2 regions of the Kocuria sp. HSID16901 genome follow, and region 2 is predicted to be linked to the other one. Evidence: predicted binding sites of a transcription regulator. Region 2 holds the regulator's gene; the other holds the start of a gene.

Region 1 (9,314 bases), on a different contig from region 2:
GTCATCCAGTGCCTGGCGGGCGGCCGCCACCTGAGGTGGTCCACCATCGACGACCACGAGATTGGGCGGATACGCAAATTTCGCCGGCTCAGTCGCGGCGGATTCATCCACCTCGCCCGAGGTCGGCGGTTCCGACTCGCGTTGACGTTGATCCTCAAGATGGCGTTTGAAGCGCCGGCTGATGACGTCGTACATCGAGGCCGTATCGTCTCGAGCAGCTTCTCCACGGATCGAGAATTTTCGATAGTCCGCTTTTCGCGGAAGCCCATCCTCGAAGACCACCATTGAGGCGACGACATTCGTTCCCTGGACGTGTGAGATGTCGTAGCACTCAATCCGCATCAACGGGTTGGGAAGGTCTAAAGCCTCCTGGAGTTCTTGAAGCGAAGCGCTCCTGGTAGTGAGGTCTCCGGCCCGCCGGGATTTATGCAGGGTCAAGGCTTGCTTCGCATTTTCCGCGACGGTTCCCATTAATTGAACGCGTTCGCCGCGTTGAGGCACGGAAATACCGACCTTGCTTCCGCGGAGCTCGGTGAGCCACTGCTGAAGGTCATCCGCGTTTTCAGGCATCACCGGAACGAGCACGTTTCGTGGGATTTCATTGAGATTCAACGTGGCGTCGTCGGGAGAGCTGGCCAGGGTCACCGCAGATTCGCCATAAACCTGTTGCAATAACTGCTCGACCATTTCTGGAGCCGAGAGATCTTCCACGCGCTCGACGATCCAGCCACGTTGCCCACGGATGCGTCCTCCGCGGACGTGGAATACCTGGGCGGCAGCCTCGAGTTCATCTTCGTGGAATGCGAAGAGATCGGCATCCACCGAATCGGACAAGACGACTGCATTGCGTTCGAAGGCCTTTCGCAATGCTCCAATGTCGTCCCTCAGACGAGCCGCCCGCTCGAATTCCATATTCTCAGCGGCAGCTTCCATCTCGGCGGTCAGCCTCTTAATGTGCTTCTCTGAGTCTCCCGCCATGAATTTGCACAGCTGATCGGCCAGTTGTCGATGCTCCTCTTCATCGATGCGGCCGACGCACGGAGCTGAGCATTTATCGATGTAGCCGAGCAGGCACGGGCGATCCGCTCGTTCGGCTCTCTTGAAAACCGACCGGGTGCACGTTCGGACGGGGAAAACCCGCAACAGCGAGTCCAAAGTTTCCTTGATAGCCCACACCTGCGAGAACGGGCCAAAGTACCGTGACCCTTTTTTCTTCGCGCCCCGCGTCACCTGGGCTCGCGGAAATTTCTCGGACATCGATATCGCTAAGTACGGATACGATTTGTCGTCCCGATACATGATGTTGAACCGAGGCGTATATTGCTTGATCCAGGTGTATTCGAGTTGGAGCGATTCCATCTCGGAGCCGACGACGGTCCATTCCACACTCGATGCGGTATGAACCATCGCATAGGTTTTGGGTGGTAATTGACCCGGTTTTTGAAAGTAGGAATTCAGCCTATTGCGCAGGTTTTTCGCCTTGCCGACGTAGATGACACGACCGAACTCATCACGGAATCGATACACTCCCGGACTGGTGGGGATCTCCCCCGTCGCGGGCCGATAAGATGCCGGGTCTGCCATGCTTTTCTCCCTGCGTAGTCTTCCTCCTATTCGGCTATGCCCGAATCTTTGTCCAAGGACGGTGAGGTGTTGTATTCGTTCTTTCGCGGTTGCCCTGAAAGCTGTGCAATTTCATCCATGATGAGATCCGTCGTTTGACGCCGTTGCTTACCCGTCTGCCGATCACCCATACGATCGAAGTACATAGGCTTTCCGACCCTTACCGTGAATCTCACCGGTCGGATGAGCCGGGAACCAGGCGGCTGGAGCTTTTCCGTTCCGATGAGGCCGATGGGGACCACCGGGGCGCCCGTCTTATGGGCCAGCCACGCCACGCCGATCCGGCCTCGATACAGATATCCGTCCCGCGAACGAGTTCCTTCTGGATAGATCCCAAAGACCTCGCCTTGCTCGAGTCGTTCGAGTCCCTTTTCCAGGGCCTTTAACCGTTGGGACTGGTCCGATCGGTTCACCGGAATGATGTCAATCATGTCGAAGAGCGTCTTCATCAATTTGCCGCGCATACCCGGTGAGTTGACGTATTCGGCCTTGGCGAGGAATGCCACGCGTCGGGGCATCATGGCGGAAATGATGACGCTGTCGAGAAATGCCCGGTGATTTGAAGCGACGATCACGGGGCCATTCTCAGGGAAGTTCTCCAACCCGGTCACTCGAGCCCGAAACCCCGTCTTCAATAGACGGGTTACCGCGGATTGGGCCAATGAATACAGCGTCACGAGCAACTCCCCTCGATTATTTCGTCGACCCTACTGTACCCGCACCGCACGCGCGAGGCGGAACGCCACTATTGACGTACAAAGTACCTGCGCGGCTCCCCGACAGGCCTCACGACGTTCGGAAGAGGCATTCTTGACTTCTCATGGGGCAAGAGGAATGCCGGTCATATCTCGAAGGGCTGCCCGCAGAGATGCAGAGTCGTCGACGATCGGATCTGCGCCGGCCGCCTCTAATTCCTCAGGACCGCCAAAGCCCCAAGTCACGCCGATGCACGGTAGCCCATTGTGGGCAGCGCCCGTGACGTCGTACTCGCGGTCACCGACCATAACCCCGCTCAACTCGACGGCGTCTCCACGTGCTTCGGCGTCGTCCTTCACCTGCCGTAAAGCTCGCTCTATGACGCCGGCCTTGTCCCGCGGAAGATCGTGAGTTTCAGGCTTCAGGGCGTCCCACGCACCAGAGACGACGTCGAAGTAGTTGCTCATGCCGAAGTCGTCGAGAAGGATCCTGGTGGTCGGCAGGGGTTTTTGCGTCGCGATTCCGACCCAAACCGGCAAAGTCCTCAGTTCTTGAAGCAGCGAACGCATTCCCGGATACAGAACCGACACGGACCGTGCACGTTCGAGGTATCCCTTGCGATACGTCGTGAGAATGTCTCGGTGACGCTCGCGGGGAATCGACGTGTAACGAGCCAGCGACACATCGGTGGGTGGCCCGACGAATTTCCTCAACGTTTCAGGATCAGGCCTGTCAAAGCCGTGCATCGCGATGGCATCGGAAATGCCTTCCGTAATGGCTCCGGCAGGATCCAGCAACGTTCCGTCAAGGTCAAAGAGAATTACGGTCGTTGGGCTCACGGTCATGGTGACTCCAAAACTTCGGCAAGGAATTGCCCCGTGTAGCTGTTCTTGTTCCGAGCCACGTCTTCAGGGGTTCCCTCAGCGACAACCGTTCCGCCGCCGGAACCACCTTCAGGTCCCATATCAACGATCCAGTCGGCGCATTTAGCGACATCCAGATTATGTTCGATGGTGAGAACGGTATTTCCCTTGTCCACGAGGCCCTGCAGGACGTTGAGCAACTTGCTGATGTCTTCGAAATGAAGGCCCGTCGTCGGTTCGTCCAAGACGTAAATCGTTCGACCATTTGAACGCTTTTGTAGTTCCGAGGCCAGCTTGACGCGTTGGGCTTCACCGCCGGAGAGGGTCGGCGCGGGTTGACCCAGCCGAATGTAGCCGAGGCCGACATCGACCAGCGTATTGAGATGACGAGCAATCGGCGTGAATGCGGCAAAAAACTCCGCGGCTTCCTCGACCGGCATGTCGAGAACTTCCGAGATGGTCTTTCCCTTGTACCGAATCTCCAGGGTTTCGCGGTTATAGCGCGCACCGTGGCAGACCTCGCACGGCACAAAAACATCCGGCAAGAAGTTCATTTCGATCTTCAAGGTTCCATCACCGTGGCAGGCTTCGCACCGTCCGCCTTTCACGTTGAAGGAGAATCGGCCGGGAAGGTACCCACGAACCTTCGCTTCGTTCGTTTCGGCAAATAATTTGCGGATGTGATCGAAGACCCCCGTATATGTGGCCGGGTTGGAGCGCGGCATGCGGCCAATGGGGCTCTGATCCACATGGACGATCTTGTCGAGAAGGTCCACTCCCTCGACACGACGGTGACGACCTGGGACCTGTTTGGCCCCATTAAGCCTATTGGCGAGGCTCGTATACAGGATGTCGTTGACCAGCGTCGATTTACCCGAACCTGAAACACCCGTCACAGCCGTCAAAACTCCCAGCGGGAACGAGACGTCCAGGTTATTCAGGTTGTTCTCCTGCGCGCCGACCACCTTGATCATGCGCTTTTTGTCGATAGGTCGACGTTTGGTCGGAACAGAGATCTCGCGATCCCGGTTGAGGTACGCGCCCGTGAGCGACTCCGGGTTGTTGAGAATCTCCTGGTAGGGACCGGAGTGAACGATCCGGCCGCCGTGTTCGCCGGCACCAGGGCCAACGTCGACCACCCAATCGGATTCCTTGATCGTGTCTTCATCGTGTTCGACGACGATCAATGTATTTCCGAGGTCGCGCAGTTTGGTTAACGTCTCGATGAGACGGCGGTTATCACGCTGGTGAAGACCGATAGACGGTTCGTCCAGCACGTACAGAACCCCGACCAAACCGGATCCAATTTGCGTGGCCAATCGGATTCGCTGGGCTTCGCCTCCGGAAAGTGTGGCCGCGGCCCGTCCGAGGTTGAGGTAATCGAGCCCTACATCCAATAGGAATTGCAGGCGCGCATTGATCTCCTTGAGCACCTGCTCGGCGATTTTGACTTCACGCTCAGTCAGCTCAAGCCCTGCCATGAATGCTTGCGCGTCCGACATCGACATCGAGGTGACATCGGAAATCGACGCTCCCCCGACGGTCACCGAGAGCATGGTGGGGTTCAGCCTGGCGCCTCCACACGAAGGGCAAGGAACCTGACGCATGTACTGCTCGTATCGGTCTTTAGCGCGGTCCGACTCGGTTTCCAGGTGCTTACGTTTGATGTACGCGTAGACGCCTTCGAATCCGGAGGTGTATCGGCGTTCGCGACCAAACCTGTTCCGGTAGGAGACCTCGACCTTGAAGTCTTTACCATCGAGAATTGCGCTTCGCGCTTTGGCGGGTAATTCCTGCCATGGAGTGTTGAGATCGAAACCGACCTCTTTCCCGAGCCCGGCTAGTAGGCGAAGCCAATATTCGGAAGAAGCCTTGCCCAACGACCACGGCGCCACAGCGCCCTCGCCGAGGGTCTTCTCCGGGTCAGGGATAACGAGGCTTTCGTCCACCTCGAGACGCGACCCGATGCCGTCACACTCCGAGCAGGCGCCAAAGGGACTGTTGAAGGAGAACGCACGAGGCTCAATTTCCGACGTTTCGATGGGGTGCTCGTTGGGGCACGCCAGGTTCTCGCTGAAAGCACGCAGACCTTCGTCGGAGTCGTCATCCACAAAGTCGATTTCGACTCGGCCGTCCGCAAGTCCAAGAGCCGTCTCCACGGAATCCGTGAGCCGTTGTTGAACAGATTCCTTGATGACCAATCGGTCCACGACCACGGAAATCGAGTGCTTGTATTGCTTCTTGAGCTTGGGGGCCTCCGAAAGCTGGATCTGTTCCCCATCGACGATAGCGCGGGAGTAACCCTGTTGCGTCAGATTGGCAAAAAGATCGACAAATTCTCCCTTGCGTGACCGAACCATCGGCGCCAGGACCTGAAGTTTGGTGCGTTCGGGATAGGCCATCAATTGATCGACGATGGCTTGTGGCGTCTGTTGGGTAATGGGTTCACCACAGATGGGACAGTGGGGATGCCCGATGCGTGCCCATAAGAGGCGCATGTAGTCGTAGATTTCGGTAATCGTCCCGACCGTCGACCGAGGGTTCTTTGACGTCGACTTTTGGTCGATGGAAACGGCCGGAGAGAGGCCTTCGATGAAATCGACGTCGGGCTTGTCGACCTGGCCCAAGAACATGCGCGCATACGCTGAGAGGGATTCGACGTAGCGGCGTTGCCCCTCCGCGAAGATCGTGTCAAAGGCCAAAGACGACTTGCCCGAGCCAGACAGCCCCGTGAAAACGACCATCGCGTTTCGCGGAATGTCCAGGTCTACGTTCTGGAGATTATTCTCTCGGGCACCTTTGACGAGGATCCGAGTGAGATCTTGCGGTGCTCCTGGTGGCGTTGCCTGAACGTGCTGAGTGGTCATGAACTGCCTGTCTTCGTGGTGGCTACCGGACGTGAGTCCGCATCGATTTCGTCGTTCGTATTCGAAAATTTATTCTAACGAGTCATGGAGGGTTTGTGGGCGTCGTCTGCCGCTGGTGAACGAATCTTCGGCACGGGTTGTGCCGAAACCCCTAGAAAGTCCTAAACTCGGCACCATGATGGCAATCGCTACCGAGAAGATCGACCTGAGTGACGTCACCATCCGTTATATCAGCGTCTCGAGCATGGACAACAAGGTTTATCTCGTGACGTGCAAACGGACCGGCACACAACTGCTCATCGACGCCGCCGATGATCCCGACGCAATTTCAGGCCTCGTTGCCGCCGGTGCACACGACGTCGACGATCAATGTGCCTGCTGTGGCAACGTGCAACTCATCGTCACGACCCATTCGCACTGGGATCACGTTCGGGCCCTGCCCGAAATCGTCTCCCGGTCCGAGGCTCTGACCGCGTGCGGGGCAGCCGATGAAGCGGACATTAACGTTCCGATGGATATTACCTTTGAGGATGGCGACACCGCGGACCTGGAAGGATTCTCACTCGACGTCATCGGCTTAGTGGGCCATACCCCAGGTTCGATTGCCCTGGCCTATACGCCCGACGACGGACCGAGCTACATCTTCACCGGCGATTCGCTGTTCCCCGGCGGTCTAGGCAAGACAAGTTCACCGGAAGCCTTTAATTCGTTGTATCGCGATGTCACGACCAAGATTTTTGATGAATATGGTGATGACACGGTGATCCTGCCTGGCCACGGTGACTCCACCACGCTGGGCGCGGAACGCCCCCATCTCCAGGAATGGGCCGAACGAGGCTGGTAGCTCCCCCCCTCGGGGCAAGGCCTCAGAACAGCCCCCGCAACGTTCCGTTCTCGTCAAAGCCAATTCGCTCGGCGGCTGGATGCCGTGACAGGCCGGGCATGGTCCGCATGGTGCCGCAAATGGCATACACGTAGCCGGCGCCCGCCGCGAGTCGCACTTCCCGTACGGGAAGCCGCCACCCCGTCGGAGCACCCTTCGCGGAAGGGTTGGCCGAGATCGAAAGGTGCGTCTTGGCGATCACGACCGGTAGCTCCCCGAATCCGAGTTTTTCGTACCGGTCCAGTTGGGCTGCCGCCGACGAGGACAGGTCAATGCCATCCGCGCCGTAGACCGTGGTCGCCACTTTCTCTAGCTTCGTGACGAGGGAATCGGAGTCATCGTAGGTGAAGCGAAATTCACCGGGCTCCTGACAAGCCCGGACCACGGCCTCGGCCAGTTCGGTGGCTCCCGGCCCTCCTTCGGCTACACCGCGATGCGTGGCGACCTCGGCACCGAGATCTCGTGCGATATCTCTGATCGCCTGATGTTCGGACTCGAAGTCCGCGGGAAATACATTAATGGCGATGACGGGCGAGATTCCAAATGACCGGAGAATTTCGACGTGCTTTCTCAGGTTTTCGGCGCCTGCCACGACGTCGTCGGGACTCTCGGTGAGAAGTCCCTCAGGCAAGGGACTTCCCGGTGTGATGCGATACCGACCTGAATGTGACTTCAACGCACGCACGGTAACGACCAGTACCGCCGCATCCGGACGCAACCCGCTGACTCGACATTTAACGTTGACGAATCGTTCCGCGCCCATGTCTGACCCGAATCCGGCTTCGGTGATGACGTAGTCGCTATGCTCGAGACCCACATAGTCCGCGACCACGGACGAATTGCCCGTCGCGATATTTCCGAAGGGCCCCGTGTGAATTAGTGCGGGCACATGTTCCAAGGTCTGCATGAGGTTTGGGTGCATGGCGTCCGCCAGAATGACGCTCAGGGCGCCGTCGGCTTTGAGATCCCGCGCCGTGACTGGTTCACCTGAGGAGGTGAATGCAACGACAATACGTCCGAGACGTTCCTTGAGATCTTCAAAACTGGTGGCGAGTGAAAGAATCACCATGAGTTCGGACGCGGAGGTGATGTCGAAACCCGATTGACGCGTCACGCCGTCGGCGCGTTCGCCGAGTCCGAGGACGATATTTCTGAGCGCACGGTCGTTGACGTCAAGGACACGACGCCAGAAAATGGTGCGCTCATCGATGTCGAGCTCGTTGCCGAAATGCAGGTGATTGTCTAGTATCGCGGCCAGCATATTGTGAGCCGACGTCACGGCATGGAAATCACCCGTCAGATGAAGATTGAGCTTTTCCATGGGAACGATTTGCGAATATCCGCCGCCGGCCGCGCCGCCCTTGATACCGAAGGTGGGGCCCATCGATGGTTGCCGGAGGGTCAGTATCGCTTTCCTCCCGGTCGCAGCAAGACCCTGAGCCAGCGAAACACTGGTAGCCGTCTTTCCTTCACCGAGCGGCGTCGGCGTCACGGCGGTCACGACAACGTATTTTCCCTGATGCTGGCGCGCTCCTTGCGATTCCGCCAGAACCACCTTGGCGACGTGCTTCCCGTACGGCTCTAAACGGTCATCGTTGATGCCCACCGATTGGGCTATACGGGCGATGGGCCAGAGATCGGCGCTCTGAGCGATTTCGAGGTCGGACGGAAAAGCATTGGACATGGGTCATCTCCTCTGGGTGTCTCAGATAACTCCATTATGCCCTCGGATCGTTGGGATTCCGGGCCCAAGAGACTCGATGCAGGCCCGTCATGGGCCGCCGAGTCCCGGTAGCATGGGAGTCAATGAAACTCCTTGAAGCACTCGACCCTCGCCTAGCCGGACCCGACCATCAGTATTTCCGAGGGGACTACGCGTCGAATCCCCTCACTGGCGACGAAATCTACGAAGGTTTCACATCGTGGATCGCATCGCGGGATATGGAGCTTTACCCTGCTCAGGACGAAGCCGTCTTGGAAATTGCGGCCGGAGCCAACGTCGTCCTTGCTACCCCTACGGGATCCGGAAAGTCCACCGTGGCCGTGGCTGCTCATTTCGCTGGGCTCGCCCGTGGACAACGCTCGTATTACACGGCTCCCATCAAAGCTTTAGTCTCCGAAAAGTTTTTTGATCTCTGCGAGATCTTTGGCCCTGAAAACGTCGGAATGATCACCGGGGATTCTTCGGTCAACGCTCAGGCGCCCATTGTGTGCTGCACCGCCGAGATATTGGCGAATATCGTGTTGCGGGAAGGAGAAGGTGCCGACCTGACACAGGTCGTGATGGACGAATTCCATTTCTATTCCGACCCGCAACGCGGTTGGGCATGGCAGCTTCCGCTTCTTGAATTGCCGCAGGCACAATTCCTGCTGATGAGCGCC
Region 2 (9,314 bases):
GCCTTCACCTTCCAGTATTCGATCAGGCCGGGAACTCCGGCCGGTGAGATGGAAAACCAGGTGCCGAAGGACGTGGTGCAGGAGCGTTACGAACGACTCACCGCTCTGCAGGACCGCATCAGCGCCGAAGAGAACGCCGCGCAACTCGGTCGTCGAGTCGAGGTGATGGTCTCGGCCGAGTCGGGTCGCAAGAGTGCGGCCACGCACCGCTTGTCCGGCCGAACGCAGGATCAACGTCTCGTGCATTTCTCCGTCCCGGAAGGCGGGGAGACGCCGCGCCCGGGTGACCTCGTCACACTCACCATTACGGAGACGGCTCCGTTCCATCTGATTTCTGACCCGGTGTCGTCGTCCTCCGAGGAATACTCCGTGCGTCGCTCCCGGGCCGGTGACGCGTGGGACCGCTCCCAGGCGGATTCATGCGGCGTGGGTGAGAGCAAGCCCGGCACTACGAATCTCGGGATGCCGACCATTCCGCGACGAGGCTCCCTCTCCCTGCCCAACGGGCTCTGAGGCCGTGGGGCTGATGAGTGATGATCAGGAACAAGAGCGCCCCACGGGGGAGAAGCTCGGCTCGTCACCCATGACGCCCGACGTACCGGTTCTCGCCGTGGTGGGCCCGACCGGCACGGGTAAGTCTGACCTTGCGGTTGCCGTGGCGCATGAGATCGGCGGAGAAGTAGTAAATGCCGATTCGATGCAGTTCTATCGGGGCATGGACATCGGCACCGCGAAACTGCCGCTCCCCGAGCGAGAGGGCATTCCCCATCATCTTCTCGACATCCTTGAGGTACGAGACGAGGCTTCGGTCGCGGACTTTCAAACGATGGCACGCCAGCTCTTCGGCGACATTATTTCTCGGGGCAAGGTGCCCATTGTGGTGGGCGGCTCCGGGCTCTATGTGAGGGCCGCTTTGGACGTCTTGGAATTTCCTGGGACCGATCCGCAGGTTCGGCATCGCCTGGAAGACGAGCTCACCGCGCGGGGACGAGGTCCCCTCATGGATCGTCTGAAAGCCGTCGATCCAGAATCTGCCGCCCGGGTCAAAGATGACCGTCGTCTGGTTCGTGCATTGGAAGTCCACGAGGTCACGGGCCGCCCTTTCTCGTCTTTCATGCCACGGCGCGAGTACGCACGTCCGGCGCTGCAAATCGGTCTGGACGGTGACCGCCACCTACTTCACGAGCGGTTGGCCCGGCGCGTGCACACGATGGTGGATCAAGGGCTGCTGGACGAGGTCAAAAGACTGGACCAGGTAGGGCTGCGTGAGGGAAAGACGGCGTCGAAAGCTCTCGGTTACGGTCAATTTTTGAGGGTGCTCGACGGCGAATCGGATGTATCGGAAGCCGCGGAAGAGACCATCGTCGCGACGCGCCAATTTGCCCGACGCCAGATCACCTGGTTCCGGGCCGATCCACGGATTAACTGGTTGGATTTTACGGACCCTTTCGCCGAGAACGTGAACGCGGCCGTCGAACTGTTCCGCACGGCAACCGAGGGCTAACATAATCGGGTGACTTCTCATCGCCTTGAAACCCCACGCCACGACGTTGCCCAAGACGACGCCGCAACCTCGCGCTCCGCTGATGAAGCCAAGCCTGAGGGCCAATCGGCTTCCCCTTGGGGCGAGTTGGCCGGCGTCGAGCTGACGAAGGCCCACGGCACCGGTAACGATTTCGTGATCGTGACGGACCCGGAAGGGAACTTGGCTCTCGACGCGGAGTTGGTGGCCGCCGTATGCGACAGGCATCAGGGAATCGGTGCGGACGGGTTTATCCGAGCCATACGCAGCGAACATCTGGCTGAGGGCCGTTCCGTCGTGGAATCACACTCGAGCGCCGAGTGGTTCATGGACTACCGAAATAGCGATGGCTCGCTGTCGGAAATGTGTGGAAACGGCGTCCGCGCCTTCGTTCACTATTTGAGCCACGAGGGCCTCGTGAGTCTGGAGGAAGGGCAGTCCCTCACCATCGGTACCCGAGATGGGGCCAAGACGGTGGCCCGTGTGGCCTCGGGATATGCCGTCGACATGGGAGCTTGGGGATTCATCGACGGCGAAGAGGCTCGTTCTTCCGGATCTGACGCCCTCGTGACCGCTCGTGGACTCAAGACGCCGCGACCCGGGCTCTCAATCACCATGGGTAACCCACACACCGTGGTTGCTCTGGCGGGGGAAGAAAAGCTCGAAAAGCTCGGACTGGAAAGTGCCCCGACGGTCAGACCCCACCCCGACGGCGGAACAAACGTTGAGTTCGTGGTTCCCCTCGATTCCGATGAAAGCGAAACCATTGGTCGCATCGCGATGCGCGTCCATGAACGCGGGTCGGGGGAGACACAGTCCTGCGGTACCGGAGCATGCGCTGCCGCGGCCGCCACACGTTTCTGGGCGGGAGAGGATGCACCGGATGAATGGATCATCGATGTGCCCGGGGGTTCTCTGGGGGCGACCTTCGTTCTGGGCCCGGACGACCTCGAACACATTGTGCTCTCCGGCCCGGCGACTCTCGTGGGTCGGGTCGTCCTGATGTGACGATGGGTTGGCTTCTCGTCTCTGACGCGGTCAGCGGTCGCGTTCGACGTGGAGGATCCTGAATCCTTTGGAGGTCGCATACCGTGTTACCGCAAAGGAATCGTCGAGATGTTGGCTCATCCAAGGCATCAATGAGTCGGCTCCAAGATTCTTTTGGACGACGAGGTACGCGTGTCCTCCCGGGGATAGCCGAGGTAACCACGTGAGAAGGATGTCGTGGAGAACATCCTTTCCGACCCGGATGGGTGGGTTGGACCAGATCGTGTCGAATCGCTGGTCCGGAGCGATGTCTTCAGGGAGGCCGACCGAAACATTGGTCAGGCCTAACAACTCGGCGTTTCTCCGCGTCAGGTCGAGGCTTCGCTGGTTGACATCGATACCGAGCACCTTGGCGGTCGGGCGTCGGAGGGCCAGGCTCAGCGTGATGGGGCCCCAACCGCAACCGATATCCAGGAGGGAATTTCCCTGAGGTTCAGGGACTTCTTTGAGAAGGACGGCCGTTCCTTTGTCGAGGCCTTTCGGGCTGAAGACACCTGGAGCGGTCACCAAATCTCTGCCGACGCCGTCGAGCTCGACCTTCAGGGGGATTGTGCGGGTGGTTTCCCCATCGTGGGATGAAAAGTAGTGCTCGGCCATGTTGCCCGATTTTACGGCATGGGGTGGCTTTGCGTTTCCGCAGATCGGATGCGGACGAGCGTTCATCCACAACCGTCCCGCCGAGCCCCAATCGCTCAACGTTCCCGATAGAATTACCGAATACTACCGTGGCGGGCAGAATCCGCTACGTTCTCAAGAAAGGCATTATGCCCCAAGACAACACCTCAGGATCATCCCACCTCAACTCCGGCGATTCCACGCCGAGTGATGCTCGGCTGAGGGCATCGGTGGATCGAGTCCTCGGGCGTATCTCGTCCGACGAGGAACGTGATTCCTCGATCCTCGCGCATAAAGCGCCCGAACTGGCCGAAGAAGGCACACGTCACACCGAGGCCGACGGGGACCAACAAGAACTTGACGAACGTCGGGCCTTGCGACGAGTCCAGGGACTCTCGACCGAGCTCGAAGACGTGACCGAAGTCGAGTACCGCCAGCTTCGCCTTGAACGGGTGGTCCTCGCGGGTATTTGGTCGGAGGGAACCCAACGAGAAGCCGAAGATTCCCTTCGAGAGCTTGCGGCCCTTGCAGAAACTGCTGGTTCCGAGGTGCTGGACGGGCTCGTGCAGCGGCGCCTCAAGCCTGATCCGGGTACCTTCCTCGGTTCCGGGAAGGCCCAAGAGCTCCAAGAGATCGTGAAATCGACGGGAGCCGACACCGTGATCGTCGATTCCGAGTTGGCACCCTCGCAGAGGCGCGGACTGGAGGACATCGTCAAGGTCAAGGTCATCGACCGCACCGCGCTCATCCTGGACATTTTTGCCCAGCATGCGAAGTCTCGCGAGGGCAAGGCTCAGGTGGAGCTTGCGCAGTTCGAATACCTGTTACCCAGGCTCCGCGGTTGGGGCGATTCCATGTCCCGTCAGGCCGGTGGTCGTGCCGCTGGCGGCGAGGGTATCGGTTCCCGCGGTCCCGGTGAAACCAAGATCGAGCTGGACCGACGCCGCATTCGTGGCCGGATGGCCAAGCTTCGCCGTGAAATTGCCGCCATGAAGCCGGCTCGAGAAACGAAACGGTTGAACAGGCGTCGGAATCATGTCCCCTCGGTCGCCATTGCGGGATACACCAACGCCGGCAAATCGTCACTGCTGAATCGGCTGACCGATGCAGGGGTTCTCGTAGAGAACGCCCTGTTCGCAACGTTGGATCCGACCGTCCGCAAGGCCGAGACACCCGACGGAATCGGCTATACGCTCTCGGACACCGTGGGTTTTGTGCGGTCATTGCCGACTCAGCTTGTCGAGGCCTTTCGGTCCACTTTGGAAGAAGTCGCGGACGCCGACGTCTTACTGCACGTCGTGGATGTCTCGCACCCCGAGCCGGAGGGACAGATCCGTGCCGTCCGTGAAGTGTTGGCGGATGTCGACGCCCATGACGTACCGGAGATCATCGTTCTGAATAAGGCCGATGCCGCCGACCCCTTCGTCGTCGAACGTCTCCGTCAGCGTGAACCGCAACACGCCGTGGTCTCTGCGCGAACTGGGGAGGGCATCGAAGAACTCAAGCAACTCATCTCGGAGAGTATCCCGCGGCCGGACGTGCGGATGGAACTTCTCGTGCCCTATACCCATGGCGAAGTAGTTTCACGCCTTCACTCGTGGGACGCCGAGATCCTCGAGACCGAGTTCCACGAGAATGGCACACGGCTCACGGTCCTCGTGCGTGCGGATATGGCCGCGGAGCTTCACGACTTCGTTGTCGCATCCGAGTAGGGGCGTGGACTCGGTGAACCGTGAGAATATCGTCGCGCCACAAGGCAGCGAACCCGAAACCTTGCCCGGTGCCAAGGACACCCTCGAATTGCTCGACGTGGCCGTTGAACGCACGGGCGGGCAACGCCGAGACGGCCAGCGGAACATGGCCGCGCACGTGGCTCAAGCGCTGGAGACGCAGCGTCATCTGCTGGTTCAGGCAGGTACGGGGACGGGTAAATCGCTTGCCTATTTGGTGCCGGCCATTCGTCACTCCATCGAGTCGGAGTCTCCCATCGTTGTTGCGACGGCGACGCTCGCGTTGCAGTCGCAAATCGTCAATCGGGACCTACCTCGCTTACTCGAAACACTGGACGACCAACTGGAACGCCCCGTGGATGTTGCGTTGTTGAAGGGGCGCAATAACTACGTGTGTCTTCACAAATTGGAAGGTGGTTATCCGGACGAAGAAGACCCGAACGCCCTCTTCTCGCTGAACTCCGAGGGCGCGAAGGCTTCGGGGCATCCGGACCAGGCCGGTTCGAGTCTTGCGGAAGAGGTCGTGAGGTTGAGGTCATGGGCGGAATCCTCTGATACCGGTGACCGCGACGAGCTTCTTCCGGGTGTTTCGGACAAGGCCTGGCGGCAGGTTTCCGTGACGGCTTCGGAATGTCTTGGCCGAAAATGTCCGTTGGTCGAGGAATGCTTCTCGGAGCTCGCTCGCCACAAAGCGGGCGAGGCCGATGTCATCATTACCAATCACGCGTTGTTGGCGATCAACGCCTTCGAGGGGATTGGGGTCTTGCCGGAGCACGACACCGTGATCGTCGATGAAGCCCACGAACTCGTGGACCGGGTGACCGGGGCCGTGACGGGGGCAATATCTCCGGTCATGGTGCGTTCGGCTGCTCGCGCGGTCCGGAAAAATACTTCTGCAGCCTTTGAGCCCCTTCAGTCTGCCGCGGAGGCCCTTGACGCCGCGTGCACTGGCAAACCTGCCGAACTCATGCCTCAGGGGCTCACCCCAGATCTCCAACGGGCCATGGAACTCACCCGGGATGCGGCTAGGGCGGCCTTGTCTGACACCAAGCCAGAAGCCAAGGATTCCGACGCCGGACGTCAAATGGCCCGTGCACGGTTGACGGAAATTCTCGAGCTCGCCGAGCGTACTCTCGGGGCGGACGGTGTCTTTGAAGTCGTGTGGCTTAGCCGAGTGGGGGGATGGGAGCCTGGGCGTGGGTACGTCGCAGCGGCGGATACGGACCCGGCGACGATACATGTGGCTCCTTTGTCTGTGGCCTCCCGATTGCGAGAGGGGCTATTCGAGGACAGAACAGTGGTCCTCACCTCCGCGACGCTCTCGATCGGGCAATCTTTCGACGCCGTTGCGGGGTCTTTGGGCCTCAAAGGGGAGAAGGCCCCGTCCTGGGAAGGGCTCGATGTCGGTTCGCCTTTCGACTACCCCAAGCAGGGGATGCTGTATATGGCCGCGGACCTGCCCAAACCTGCACGTGGAGTTTCCGAAGAACAGCTCGAACGGATTCTCCAACTGGTGGAAGCTTCCGGAGGCGGTGCATTAGGGCTGTTTTCCTCCAAACGCGGTGCCGAACAAGCGGCCGAGTACGTGCGTCAAAACTCCGATGTGCACGTGTTGGTTCAGGGGGAATCCTCGCTCCGAGGGCTCGTGAAGGAATTCACCGAAGACGAGGACGCATGTCTCTTTGGAACCATGAGTCTCTGGCAAGGGGTCGATGTACCAGGGTCGTCCTGTCGATTGGTGATGATCGACCGCATCCCCTTCCCGCGTCCCGATGATCCCCTCTCCTCGGCACGGGCGCGCGCGGTGAGCTCGAATGGGGGAAATGGTTTCATGGCGGTTTCGGCGTATCACGCCGCGATTCGTCTGGCCCAAGGCGCCGGACGCCTCATCCGGTCCCAGGGGGATCGCGGCGTCGTCGCCGTCTTGGACTCTCGTCTGGCGACGGCGCGCTACGGAGGATTTCTCCGTGGGGCTCTGCCTCCCTTATGGACCACGGATCGTCTGCCGACGGTGACTGCGGCTTTGCGAAGGCTAGCGGAACACTCGTCGGACTAAGCAGGCCGACGACGCACGGAATCACCTTCTCCGTCGTCCAGAGCACAAGGCCCTCGGCACATCACTGTGCCGAGGGCCTTTGCTGACCGATGCCAAAAGCTAGATCGACCGAAGGACCGAGACAACCTTGCCCATGATGGTCGCATAATCACCGAGGATCGGCTCGTATTGGCGGTTTTGGGGCAGGAGCCAGGTATGCCCGTCTCGCTGACGGAACGTTTTGACGGTGGCTTCTTCATCCAAGAGCGCGGCCACGATATCTCCGTTATTGGCCGTGTTCTGCTGTCGGACGACCACCCAGTCGCCGTCGCAGATGGCTGCCTCAACCATGGAATCGCCCCGGACCTTCAGCATGAAGAGCTGGCCCTGGCCGACCAGTTGCCGCGGCAAAGGGATCACGTCTTCGACGTGCTGCTCCGCGGTGATCGGCACACCAGCCGCGATGCTGCCCACAAGCGGCACACGTGCAGTGTCTTCATTCTCAGATGCGGGGAAGAGCTCGACGACGTCCGCTTCCGCCTGGTCACTCGACGAACCCGCACCAAATGTCGGGATGCCGTCCTGGGGGAGCGGCATATCGCAGAGAACTTCGATGGCGCGGGGACGCTTGGGGTCTCGACGGATGAGACCCAGAGTTTCAAGTCGAGTCAGTTGGTGGGTCACGCTCGAAAGACTCGACAGTCCCACGAGGTCGCCAATTTCCCGCATGGACGGTGGATAGCCGTGGGTTGCGATCGAGGAAGAGATGGCCTCGAGGATCTTCCGCTGGCGCGGTGTGAGCGGTTTGGCCTGTTGAGGAAGCTGGGGGGCCACCGGGTCGTCCTTCCCTGGGTTCTTAAGTTGTCAGTCCCCCTGTGTGTACTGGGAGTACGACCGGCGCTGACGACGAATGACGGATAAATGATCCGGTATTCGAAGATCGTCGGCCGAACCGACATGTCACCCCTCAGGCTAGGCCAGTCGAGGTGGCAAATCAAACATGTGTTCTATTTTTGTCGACAGTGTTCGAATTATTTGGTAGAACAGATGTACGAACTAGAACACATATTCGAATCTGGATCACTCGCGATCTACAGGAGGAAGCATTCGATGCGTACCGCACTCGCCGCCCCGCGTTCCGCGGAATTGACGAACCACTCCACTGTCTCGGAAGTCGCTCGCCGTTCGAACAGTGGTCACCTGACCCTCACTCGCAGGGGAAGGTTCCTCTTCATTGGTCTTCCGACCATCGCGCTGACGTTGTGTGTGGCCGCCGTTGTCATGCTTTTCCTGGCCTCGGCGGCTGCCACGGCCAGCGGGTCCTCGGAAGGTCGTGGTACCGAAACTGTCGTCGTGGGGAGCGGGGAAACGCTGTGGGAGATTGCGTCAGAGGTTGACCCGGGTGGCGACACCCGAAAGATCATCAGTCAGATCGATGATTTGAATGATCTGACCAGTGGAAATCTCAACCCGGGACAGCGTCTCATCGTGCCGGTGATTTCGAACCGCTAGACACAGGTCCTTAAGATGGGATCGTGAGTACATCATTGGACGCCATGAATAGTCTGCCGCTTCGAGAAGATCTCAGGGGCAGATCGCCCTATGGGGCGCCCATGATCGAGGTTCCGTACGCCTTGAACGTCAACGAAAACACTCATCCGATGCCGGATGAAGTCGTTGACGCCATTGTTGATGGAGTGCGTCTCGCGGCTCAAGGGCTAAATCGGTACCCGGATAGAGACTTTGTTGCGCTTCGTGAAGAGCTTGCCGCATACCTGGGGCATGGCCTCGCCGTCGAAAATCTGTGGGCCGCCAATGGGTCAAACGAGATTCTGCAACAGATTCTTCAGGTCTTCGGAGGCCCGGGTCGAAGCGTCTTGAGTTTTACGCCGACCTACTCGATGTACCCGCTGTTGGCCTCCGGCACGAGCACGGAATTTATTGCCGGTCATCGAGCCGAAGATTTTTCCTTATCTGCTGACTCGGCGGCTCGCCAGGTTGCTGAGCATCGACCGAATGTGACGATCCTCTGCTCGCCCAATAACCCCACGGGCACGGGGCTTGACCAGGACGTCATCACAGCGGTGTACGACGCCGCATCGGAATTCAACGGGATTGTCGTCGTCGACGAGGCCTACGCTGAATTTGCGCGTGACCCTGAGCAAACTGCGCTAACCCTATTGCCTGGAAGGCAACGCCTGATTGTGTCGCGCACGATGAGCAAAGCATTCGCTTTGGCAGGTGCTCGCCTTGGGTATTTCGCCGCGGATCCGAGCGTCGTGGACGCCATCATGCTGGTTCGCCTCCCGTATCACCTTTCCGGAGTGACTCAAGCGACGGCGTTGGCGGCCTTACGCCATTGCGA

What was found. The regulator LexA, encoded in region 2, represses DNA repair genes until DNA is damaged. The targets are predictions, from matches to a motif close to TCGAACANNTGTTCGA.
Region 1: uvrA (excinuclease ABC subunit UvrA) is a predicted target of LexA. The motif match lies at 6,111-6,126, and genes of this name have one in related genera.

What each region holds. Positions count from the first base shown of each region.
Region 1 is NZ_RBLM01000002.1:327,510-336,823, reverse strand. It holds gene uvrC (excinuclease ABC subunit UvrC) at 1-1,584, opposite strand, end outside; gene D8M21_RS03730 (lysophospholipid acyltransferase family protein) at 1,611-2,300, opposite strand; gene D8M21_RS03725 (HAD hydrolase-like protein) at 2,442-3,164, opposite strand; gene uvrA (excinuclease ABC subunit UvrA) at 3,161-6,049, opposite strand; gene D8M21_RS03715 (MBL fold metallo-hydrolase) at 6,225-6,893, shown strand; gene D8M21_RS03710 (formate--tetrahydrofolate ligase) at 6,916-8,616, opposite strand; gene D8M21_RS03705 (DEAD/DEAH box helicase) at 8,739-9,314, shown strand, end outside.
Region 2 is NZ_RBLM01000004.1:28,191-37,504, reverse strand. It holds gene miaB (tRNA (N6-isopentenyl adenosine(37)-C2)-methylthiotransferase MiaB) at 1-513, shown strand, start outside; gene miaA (tRNA (adenosine(37)-N6)-dimethylallyltransferase MiaA) at 584-1,504, shown strand; gene dapF (diaminopimelate epimerase) at 1,631-2,530, shown strand; gene D8M21_RS06760 (class I SAM-dependent methyltransferase) at 2,561-3,166, opposite strand; gene hflX (GTPase HflX) at 3,334-4,896, shown strand; gene D8M21_RS06750 (ATP-dependent DNA helicase) at 4,820-6,970, shown strand; gene lexA (transcriptional repressor LexA) at 7,070-7,783, opposite strand; gene D8M21_RS06740 (LysM peptidoglycan-binding domain-containing protein) at 8,060-8,461, shown strand; gene D8M21_RS06735 (histidinol-phosphate transaminase) at 8,485-9,314, shown strand, end outside.